DNA from 3 places in the Halomonas sp. MES3-P3E genome. Region 1 is predicted to be linked to each of the others. Evidence: predicted binding sites of a transcription regulator. Region 1 holds the regulator's gene; each other region holds the start of a gene.

What was found. The regulator sigma-54, encoded in region 1, starts transcription at its own class of promoters, with help from an activator protein. The targets are predictions, from matches to a motif close to TGGCACNNNNNTTGCTNT.
Region 2: the regulator sigma-54 is predicted to act here: its motif matches at 1,615-1,632, upstream of CXF87_RS21210 (NCS1 family nucleobase:cation symporter-1).
Region 3: the regulator sigma-54 is predicted to act here: its motif matches at 1,857-1,874, upstream of CXF87_RS04575 (circularly permuted type 2 ATP-grasp protein).

What each region holds. Positions count from the first base shown of each region.
Region 1 is NZ_PJBT01000021.1:152,464-155,814, reverse strand. It holds gene rapZ (RNase adapter RapZ) at 1-143, opposite strand, end outside; gene CXF87_RS07935 (PTS sugar transporter subunit IIA) at 255-725, opposite strand; gene hpf (ribosome hibernation-promoting factor, HPF/YfiA family) at 730-1,038, opposite strand; gene CXF87_RS07925 (RNA polymerase factor sigma-54) at 1,137-2,552, opposite strand; gene lptB (LPS export ABC transporter ATP-binding protein) at 2,676-3,351, opposite strand, start outside.
Region 2 is NZ_PJBT01000193.1:110,548-113,898, reverse strand. It holds gene hydA (dihydropyrimidinase) at 1-153, opposite strand, end outside; gene CXF87_RS21215 (nitrilase-related carbon-nitrogen hydrolase) at 185-1,051, opposite strand; gene CXF87_RS21210 (NCS1 family nucleobase:cation symporter-1) at 1,688-3,205, shown strand; gene CXF87_RS21205 (LysR family transcriptional regulator) at 3,264-3,351, opposite strand, start outside.
Region 3 is NZ_PJBT01000015.1:68,849-72,199, forward strand. It holds gene CXF87_RS04570 (alpha-E domain-containing protein) at 1-284, opposite strand, end outside; gene CXF87_RS04575 (circularly permuted type 2 ATP-grasp protein) at 289-1,770, opposite strand; gene CXF87_RS04580 (transglutaminase family protein) at 2,146-3,351, shown strand, end outside.

The sequences.
Region 1 (3,351 bases):
CCCTGGTCGCGTAATTCGTCCACCAACGACCCCAGCAACATGGCAGGGAGGTTATCAATCGCATAGTAGCCAAGATCTTCAAGCGCTTGTAAGGCGATAGATTTACCTGACCCGGAGCGGCCGCTAATGATCACCAGTTGCATAGAGTCTCGCTTTGCTTAGATCAAGCTGCATTGGGGGTGGTGGGCGAAGCATCAACTTAGCGTGTAAAATACCATTAGTTGGCTTTCACAACTTAAATTGGCGTTAACGACTTAGGACGTTGAATGCTCACGCATTTTGGCGGTAATAAGCTCAAGCAGCTCGCGCTGACTGCCTGCCTTGCGCAGCTGGTGGCGAGTATCCGCATCATTCATGATGGTCGCTACCTGGCCGAGTAGGGATAGGTGCGTGTCGTCTGCCTCTTCGGGTACAAGTAGGACAAACACCAGATCAACTGGGTCGCCATCAATGGCGTCGAAATCAATCGCTTCTGACAGTTTTAAAAAACCAGCGATAGGCGCCGAACAGTGCGGGCTGCGTGCGTGTGGGATAGCCACGCCATTGCCGATACCGGTGCTGCCTAAGCGTTCTCGACCGATTAACCGGCTAAACACTTCTTGGCTGTCCAGGCTGGGCGTATTTTGTGCGATAAAGGTGCTGAAAAATTCCAGCACCCTTTTTTTGCTGCCCCCGGGGACGTCAAAGAGAACTCGTTCCGGGGGGAGTATGGTTTCCAACGTCATTGAATTAACGCACGCCTGCGCCTTGGGCGCGAGCTTGTGCTTTTTCCTTATGTTTAACGAGTTGCCGATCAATTTTGTCCGCTAATGCGTCAATAGCGGCGTACATATCACTGTCTAGGGCTTCCGCATGTAAATCAGCACCTGCTGCGTGCAGCGTACAGGCGGCCTGCTGGCGCTCTTTCTCCACAGATAAGGTGACTTGCACCGTGGTTATGTTGTCGTAATGGCGCTCTACACGTTCAAGCTTTTCGTTGACATAGTCACGCAAGGCGTCAGTCAGTTCTACGTGATGACCAGTGATATTAACTTGCATTGACGTACTCCTTATCCATCGGACTGTACTTCGATTGTAACCCTTTTTGCCGCGTTGCAAAGCCCTTGTCGAGAGTTTCCCTAAAACGTTGATTTGTGCTAGCGCAAACGACGTCGCTCGCTAGAGGAGGGAATGCCCATGGCTTCACGGTATTTAGCCACCGTTCGACGCGCTACTTGAATTCCCCCCTCCCCTAATAGCGTGACTAAGCGGCTATCAGAAAGCGGCTTGCCTGGCGGCTCCTCTTGAACCAATTTCTTCAGCCGAGCGCGGATAGCGGTGCTTGAATGGCTGTCACCATCCTGGCCGCTGACTTGGCTTGAGAAAAAGTATTTGAGTTCAAATACGCCGCGAGGCGTATGAATAAATTTCTGAGTGGTTACCCGGGAAATAGTCGATTCGTGCATTTCCACGGCCTCGGCGATATCGGCCAATATGAGCGGCTTCATGGCTTCTTCGCCGTGTTCTAAAAAGCCAATTTGCCGGGTGATAATCTCGCGGCCAACGCGCAGTAGCGTATCGTTGCGGCTAGAGAGGCTCTTGATCAGCCAGCGTGCTTCCTGCAGGTGTTCTTTTAAAAACTGATTGTCCTGACTTTTATCCGCACGCTTTATTAAGCTTGCGTAGTCGGGCTGAATGCGAAGCCTTGGCAATGCCTCAGGATTGAGCTCTAAGTGCCAGCCTTCGTGGTCATGGCGTACGACCAGGTCGGGCGTTACATAACTATCATCGGTATCGCCATAGGCGCTGCCTGGGCGTGGATCAAGGCTACGAATGAGGAGAATGACATCAGCCAGCTGGTTATCATCGAGTCCCAGACGGCGTTTAAGTAAGCGCATGTCATCTTTGCCTAGTGCTTCCAGAAACTGCCGTACTAAGCGGCGGGCAGGAACCAGCAACGGCGTATCTTCGGGAAGAATGGCCAGCTGCAGCATCAGGCACTCACGCAGGTCGCGGGCGAATATCCCTGTTGGCTCAAATTGCTGAAGCTTAAGCAGAATAGTTTCTACTTCGCGCTGGCTAAGCCCATCGACACCTTGGGCGCGAAGCCCTTCACGGATATCGTTGAGCGGCTGAGTTAAATAGCCATTAGCATCTAGCGCGTCGATAAGACTTTCTGCGACAAGTTGCTCTCGCGCGCCAAAATCAGTCATGGCGAGCTGCCACAGCAAGTGCCCATGAAGACTCTGGCCAGCCGCTTGGCGCTCAAAATCAGGTCCTTCGCTGCTGGAGCCACCGTGACTGCCTATATCTTGGTAGGTGTCAGACCAATCACTATCTACCGAGAGCTCGGTGGGAATGCTCTCTGACCACTCTTCCTCTTTGGGCTCGCTGGCAGCCTGTTCGCCAAATTCATCCTCTTGTTCCAGCATGGGGTTGGCATCTAGGGCCTGCTGAATTTCTTGACGTAAGTCCAGCGTTGATAGCTGTAACAGAGCAATGGCCTGCTGCAGCTGAGGTGTCATGGTCAGCTGTGTGCCCATGCGCAGTTGAAGAGAAGCTTTCATGACCATCTGAGAACCACTCGTTAATCAGAATGCTCCACCCTAGTGTGAGTAGGTCTCCGGTGCAAGTGCAATAAGCATGCCATTGGTAGTAAAGTTGTTGTAGAGCGCTAATTAGAAGTGAAAAATAAGCTAGAGGCGGAAATCAGCGCCTAGATAAACCTCCCTCACTTTCTGGTTAGTGAGTATCGAGGCTGGAGAGCCGCTGGCGATGATTTGACCATCGCCCACGATGTAGGCGATATCACAAATATCCAGGGTTTCGCGAACGTTGTGGTCGGTGATCAGTACGCCGATGTGGCGCTGCTTTAATGCCCGAATAATGGTTTTGATCTCGCCCACCGAAATGGGGTCTACGCCAGCAAAGGGCTCGTCCAGCAGAATGAATGCGGGTTCTGTCGCCAGTGAGCGAGCAATCTCCACACGCCTGCGTTCACCGCCTGAAAGGCTCATGCCCAGGTTGTCGCGAATATGGGTAATGTGAAAATCTTCAAGTAGCGCTTCCAGGCGCTGCTCGCGGTCGCTACGGCTGAGTTCTTTGCGTGTTTCGAGTATCGCCATAATATTATCGGCAACCGATAATTTACGAAAAATAGACGCTTCTTGCGGAAGGTAGCCGATACCCGCCGCAGCGCGTTCATGCATTGGCGCGCGGGTTAGATCTACATCGTCGATACCCACTTTGCCAGCATCGGATTTCACCAGCCCCACAATCATATAAAACGAGGTGGTTTTGCCCGCGCCGTTAGGGCCCAGTAAGCCCACGATGCTGCCTTGGGAGATCTCTAAATTGATGTCTTTTACGACT
Region 2 (3,351 bases), on a different contig from region 1:
TACCAACTGGTTGCTGGCATCCACCGTCTCGCAGCCCTCGGGTACTTCTAAGTCAGTGCCAATGGCGTGGATTTTTCCATCGACGCAGAGCACGTCAGCGCGGTAGGTGTCGGCGTGGGTGACGACGGTGCCGCCCTTGATCAATAAACTCATGGTTCGCTCCTGGGGTAATTGACTGAGGGGCTTATTCGCCGTCGGTTAAGCGGGTATAGGTTTCCGGGCGGCGGTCACGGAAGAACTGCCAGTTGTTGCGCACCTCGCGCACCATGTCTAAATCGATCTCGTGTACCAGCAGCTCGTCTTCCGTTTCGCTGGCCTGGGCTTCGATCTTGCCGCGTGGGTTAACGATGTAGCTGGAGCCGTAAAAGTCGCCGATATTCCAAGGCGCTTCGCTGCCTACGCGGTTGATGGCAGCGATGAAGCAGCCGTTAGCGGCGGCCGAGGCGGGTTGTTCAAGCTCCCATAAATATTGGGATAGCCCGGCCACAGTCGCGGAGGGGTTGAAGATCACTTCGGCACCGTTAAGGGCCAGTGCTCGCCAGCCTTCAGGGAAGTGGCGGTCATAGCAGATGTACACGCCGATCTTGCCGTAGGCGGTATCGAACACCGGCCAGTTGGATTGGCCCGGCTTAAAGAAGAATTTTTCCCAAAAGCCAGCGACTTGGGGAATGTGTGTCTTGTGGTATTTGCCTAGATAGCTACCGTCGGCGTCGAATACCGCTGCCGTGTTGTAGTAAACGCCGGTCTCGGTCTCCTCAAAGATGGGCACGATAATGACCATGCGGTGCTCAGCCGCGAGCTTCTGCATCATTTGGCAGGTGGGGCCTTCCGGCACCCGCTCGGCGGCGGCGTACCATTTGCCATCCTGGCTGGGGCAAAAATAGGGTTGGTTGAACACTTCTTGGAAACACAGTACTTGCACACCTTGCTCAGCCGCTTGCTGAATCATCGGCAGGTGCGCCTCGTTCATGGCATCGCGAATCGCCGCCGGTTCCAAATCTGTACTGGTTTTTAGGCCCATTTGAATCAGGCCGATTTTCATTTTCTGCATACAAAAGCCCTCTCGTATCCTACGCGCCAACCGCTGGCTCGTTTTTAGTGGTGAGTAACGGTCCGCAGTAATCAGGTATTGCTAATGTTTGTGAGCCGCTATGGATGAGCCATTAGCGTGGGTTGCTTGGCGTGTAGTGATATCGACTAAATGCCGACGGATTATTGTTATGAGTAAAGTTGTCATATTTGACAGCTTTTTGAACATAGTCCCTTATGCAGTCGCTTTTCAAGGTTTTTTTACTGTGGGTATTCGTTTTTATTAACTAATTGATTTTATATGGGATTATTGCTTTTTATCATTGCTTTTACTCATTTGGTGAATGCGTGCACATGAATGGTGATTTATTTATTATTTTATAAATCAATCGCTTAGTATATTTATTCATGGTTTATCTGAAATTTAACGTTTCTTTTTGGTGCGCTATTTTTTTAACCAGCTATGTTTTTTAGGGGAGTTAGTGTGTGTTGATTAAAACAATAACAATTCAATGGGGAGTGATTGTCTGTCTGCCATTTAAGTCAGCTTTTGGTTCAATAAGTTAACGGCCATGCTTTGTTTTTAGGCATGTTTATTGCTGTAACAAGAGCTGAACCCGTGAATGCGATCGGCAATATCGCTGCTGAGGAGAATAAAATGACTGGCTCAAGAACCCAGATGATCGACAGAGAGGGGTTGATTGAACTTCAAGTCGGTGAGGATGTGCGCAATAGTCCTCGCTTCAACGAGGATATTGCGCCTACCCAGGCCAGCGAGCGCACCTGGAGCAAGTGGAACATTGCGGCGCTGTGGGTCGGGATGTCGATTTGTGTTCCCACCTATACGCTGGGCGGCGTATTGACCGCCTACTTTGGCTTGAGCGTTGGCGAGGCACTGTTTGCCATTCTATTAGCGAATATCATCGTGTTGATTCCGCTTACCTTAAACGCTTTTCCTGGCACTAAATTTGGCATTCCCTTTCCCGTCGTTTTACGTTCCTCCTTCGGTATCTTAGGGTCCAATGTGCCTTGCCTGGTGCGGGCATTAGTCGGCTGTGGCTGGTTTGGTATTCAGACCATGTTCGGTGGGCTGGCGATTCACTTGCTGTTGTCTGAGTTGATTCCCGCTTGGGCTGCGCTTGGCGGCGTGGGGGAAGTGATTGGCTTTTTCGTGTTCGGTGCCATGAACCTGTATGTGGTGATTCGCGGGGCAGAATCAATCAAGTGGCTGGAAACCTTGGCCGCACCGCTGCTGTTGGCAGTAGGTGTTGGGTTGATGATATGGGCATGGCCGAATATGTCGATGACCGAGCTGCTGGCGCAGCCGCCTTCGCGCCCTGAGGGAGCTTCCGTTTATGGTTATTTCTTTGCGGGCTTGACCGCCATGGTGGGGTTTTGGGCCACCCTGTCACTGAATATTCCTGACTTCAGCCGTTTTGCCAAAAGCCAAAAAGACCAGATTGCTGGCCAAATCATCGGGCTGCCGCTGACGATGTTCTTCTTTGCCGCCCTCGGTGTGGTATTAACCGCGGCGTCTGAGACGCTGGTGGGCCAGACCGTTGCCGATCCGGTGCGTTTGATTGGCTATATCGATAGCCCCTTTTGGGTCGTCATGGCGATGCTGCTGATCATCATTGCCACGATTTCCACCAACACAGCGTCGAATATTGTTTCGCCAACCAATGATTTCCAGAATATTGCGCCCAAACTGATTAACCAGACCCGCGGTGTACTGATGACCGGGGCGGTGGGCGTTTTGCTGATGGGGTACGATCTGCTGCAAAAGGCAGGTGTGATTCCTCCGGGCGTGTCACTCGAGCAGATGTACTCCAACTGGCTGCTCGGTTACTCCAGCCTGCTCGGCCCCATAGCGGGCATCATGGCGGTCGACTACTTTTTGATCAAAAAACAGCGCTTGGACGTGCCGAGCCTTTATCTGGACAACCACGCCTATCCAGCGGTGAACCTGGCCGGTTTTGTCGCGTTTGGGGTGCCGGTACTGCTCACCTTGATCTCACTGGTGACAGGCACGATGAACTGGTTCTACGATTATGGTTGGTTCACTGGGTCGGCGCTAGGGGCGATTGTTTACTACGCTGCCAGCCAAGTAGTGGCATCGTCTCCACAGGCAGGGCCTGCGCCGTTAATGGCCAGCGAGGTCACCGAGCAGCGTTAATCAGTAGTGGTAGCCAATAGCTATGTTTAAAGCTCGGCACGGAAGCCTGGCTTTTAGATTAGCTACTTTTAATTAAGCCTAAAAAAGCATCGACCACTCGGTTAGGGCGGCGGTCATGACGAGTGACCAACACAAACGGAATGCGG
Region 3 (3,351 bases), on a different contig from region 1:
CTGAGGTTCTCGCGAGCACTAGCGAGGGCGGAGATAATCGAAATATCATTCTCGGTATCGGCACATAAAAAATGTACGACATTGCGCTCATCGAAGTCTGTATGGCGTGCGGTGAAGGCTTCCAGGCTGCCGGTCATTTCGATAAGTGGGGCCCAACCTAACGGCAAGCGTCCCGGCAAATCCAGCATAAGGTGGCTGTTAACGCTCAATAGGCGCGCGGTATCTTCCGCTCGTTCAATATAACGCGCCATCCAGTAAAGATTCTCAGCAACGCGTGACAGCATGGCGTTAGGCTCCTTTCACCGCGGCCGCTGCCGCCTTATCGTCGGTTTCTACAATCCAGGTATCTTTACTGCCGCCGCCTTGTGAAGAGTTCACCACCAGCGATCCTTCTATCAAAGCCACCCGCGTCAAACCACCGGTCGTGACATGAATTTCAGGCCCTGAGAGTATGAAAGGGCGTAAATCCACATGGCGCGGCTGCGGTAACCCATTCGCTAGCGTAGGCGTAGTCGAAAGCGCCAGGGTGGGCTGGGCCATATAATTGCGGGGATTTGCCTTGATCAACTGCGCAAACTCATCGCGGGTCTCTTTGGTTGAGCGCGGGCCAATCAACATGCCGTAGCCGCCCGACTCATTGGCGGGCTTGACGACCAATTCATCCAGGTGGTCGAGCACATAGCGGCGGTCGTCTTCAAACATGCACAGGTAGCTCGGCACGTTGGGCAACAGCGGCTCCTGATCGAGGTAATAACGAATCAGCGCAGGGACGAAAGCGTAAACCACCTTGTCATCCGCCACCCCAGCGCCCGGCGCGTTGGCCAGCGCGACTTTACCCGCCCGCCAAGCGCGCATCAGGCCCGCAACACCCAGCATAGATTCAGGATTAAACGCTTCCGGGTCTAGAAACTCATCATCAACACGGCGGTAAATAACATCCACGCGGCGCATGCCCTCGACGGTGCGCATATACACCACATCATCGTCATCCACTAACAGATCACTTCCCTGCACCAGTTCAACACCCATTTGCTGGGCAAGATAGGCGTGCTCGAAGTAGGCAGAGTTATAAATCCCTGGGGTCAGCACCACAATTTGCGGGTCATCGCCAGGGCGCGGCGACATCGACGCTAGCATGTCGTAAAGCTGAGCCACGTAATCATCAACTGGCAAAATCTTGCCTGAGGCGAATAACTCCGGCAGCACTCGCTTAGTGACATTACGATTTTCAAGCATGTAAGAGACGCCGGAAGGAATGCGTAAGTTATCTTCCAACACATAGAGCGTGCCATCCCCATCGCGCACTAGGTCTGACCCGCAAACATGCGCCCACACGCCGTGAGGGGGATTAATACCCACACACTGAGGGCGAAAATTAACCGACTGCGCCAATACCTCAGCGGGTAACACTTTATCCTTGATCACCTTTTGGTCGTGGTAGAGATCATCAATAAATAAGTTTAGCGCCTGCACGCGCTGCTTGAGCCCCGCCTCGGTTTTACGCCACTCATTGGCGGGAATAATGCGCGGCACAATATCAAACGGCCAGGCACGGTCGATCATTGCCCCTTCTGAATAAACGGTGAAAGTAATTCCCATGGTACGGATAGCGATCTCCGCCGCCGTTTTCCGCTCTGCTAACTCTTCTGCGCTAAATCTTGCCAACATGTTGCACAATTCACCCGCTGACTCGCGTGGCTGACCGGGCGCGGCCATCAGCTCATCGTAAAAATCACGACACGCATAGTTATTCCAATTCACTTGGCTCATGGGCGCTCTCCTGGCGCTGGGGTGGAAGCGGCAACTTCCTCAATGCTCAGTGTAGGCCTGCCGCGTGCAAAACAATCAAACAATTGAGAGCAAAATACGTACCATCTTTTGCGATATTTCAACGTTCGCTTACTTAAACACTACTCAAACATTACTTGGCAGAGCATCAGCGCCCAACAAACCCCTTTTATGCTTTTTTTTGGTGCGGCCAGTTGGCTTCAAGTTGGTGCATAACGCCATTTCCACTTTAGTTAAACGCCTTACTTAATATAGCGGCTGCAAAAAAGTAAAAGTGGAACGATACTTGCGAAACGTTCGGTTATTCCCTAACCCAGCCGACTATCCGGTTGATAACGGTTCTCTTGAGGGTGGCCCATGACCATTCGCGTTGCCTTGTACCATCGTACGACTTACCACTTTGACCGCCCGGTGCGTCTATCACCCCATGTTATTCGGCTACGTCCGGCGCCCCACTGTCGCACGCATATCGAGGCGTACTCGCTCAAGCTCTCCGGCGAAGACCACTTTTTAAATTGGCAACAGGACCCGTTTGGCAACTTCAACGCCCGCGTGGTGTTCCCAGAACCGCGTAAAGAGCTAACCATCGCCGTCGAGCTGATCGCCCCGATGACGGTGATTAATCCGTTCGATTTCTTCCTGGACGACATTGCGCAACAGATTCCCTTCGATTACCCGGAAGCGCTGCGCCAGGAGCTGGGCCCCTATCTTGAAATCACCGAGTCCGGGCCGCGCTTAATGGAGTGGCTCAAGGGCGTGCCCCGCGAACCGACCACCACCGTCGATTTCCTGGTCGCGCTTAACCAGCGCCTACAAGACGATATCGGTTACCTAGTGCGCTTGGAGCCAGGCGTACAAAGCTGTGAAGAGACCCTGTCCCTGGCCAGTGGCTCGTGCCGCGATAGCGCCTGGTTGCTGGTGCAGATTTTTCGCCATCTAGGCCTCGCGGCACGCTTTGTATCGGGCTATTTGATTCAGCTTAAATCCGATGTCAAAGCACTCGATGGACCCAGCGGTACAGAAGTAGATTTCACCGATTTACACGCCTGGACCGAAGTGTTTCTGCCTGGTGCAGGCTGGGTAGGCCTTGATCCAACCTCGGGCCTGTTTGCAGGCGAAGGCCATATCCCGTTGGCCGCAACCCCCACCACGGGTAGCGCGGCGGCCATTACCGGTTTTTCGGATAAGTGCGAAGTCACGTTCGATGTGACCATGGAAGTGGAGCGTATTCACGAAGACCCACGGGTCACCAAGCCGTATAGCGATGAGCAGTGGCAGCGTATCTGCAACCTCGGCGACGAGGTGGATGCCGAGCTTCTTCAGCAAGATGTGCGCCTGACCATGGGTGGCGAACCTACCTTTGTATCGGTCGACGACATGGAAAGCCCGCAGTGGAATACCGAAGCGCTCGGTGAGCACAAGCGCGAGCGGGCCGAAGTACTACTGACGCGCCTTCAGGCCGCCTATGCCCCCGGCAGCGCCATTCAGCAGCAGCAGGGCAAGTGGTACCCCGGCGAACCGCTGCCCCGCTGGGCGCTGGCCTGCTACTGGCGTAAAGATGGC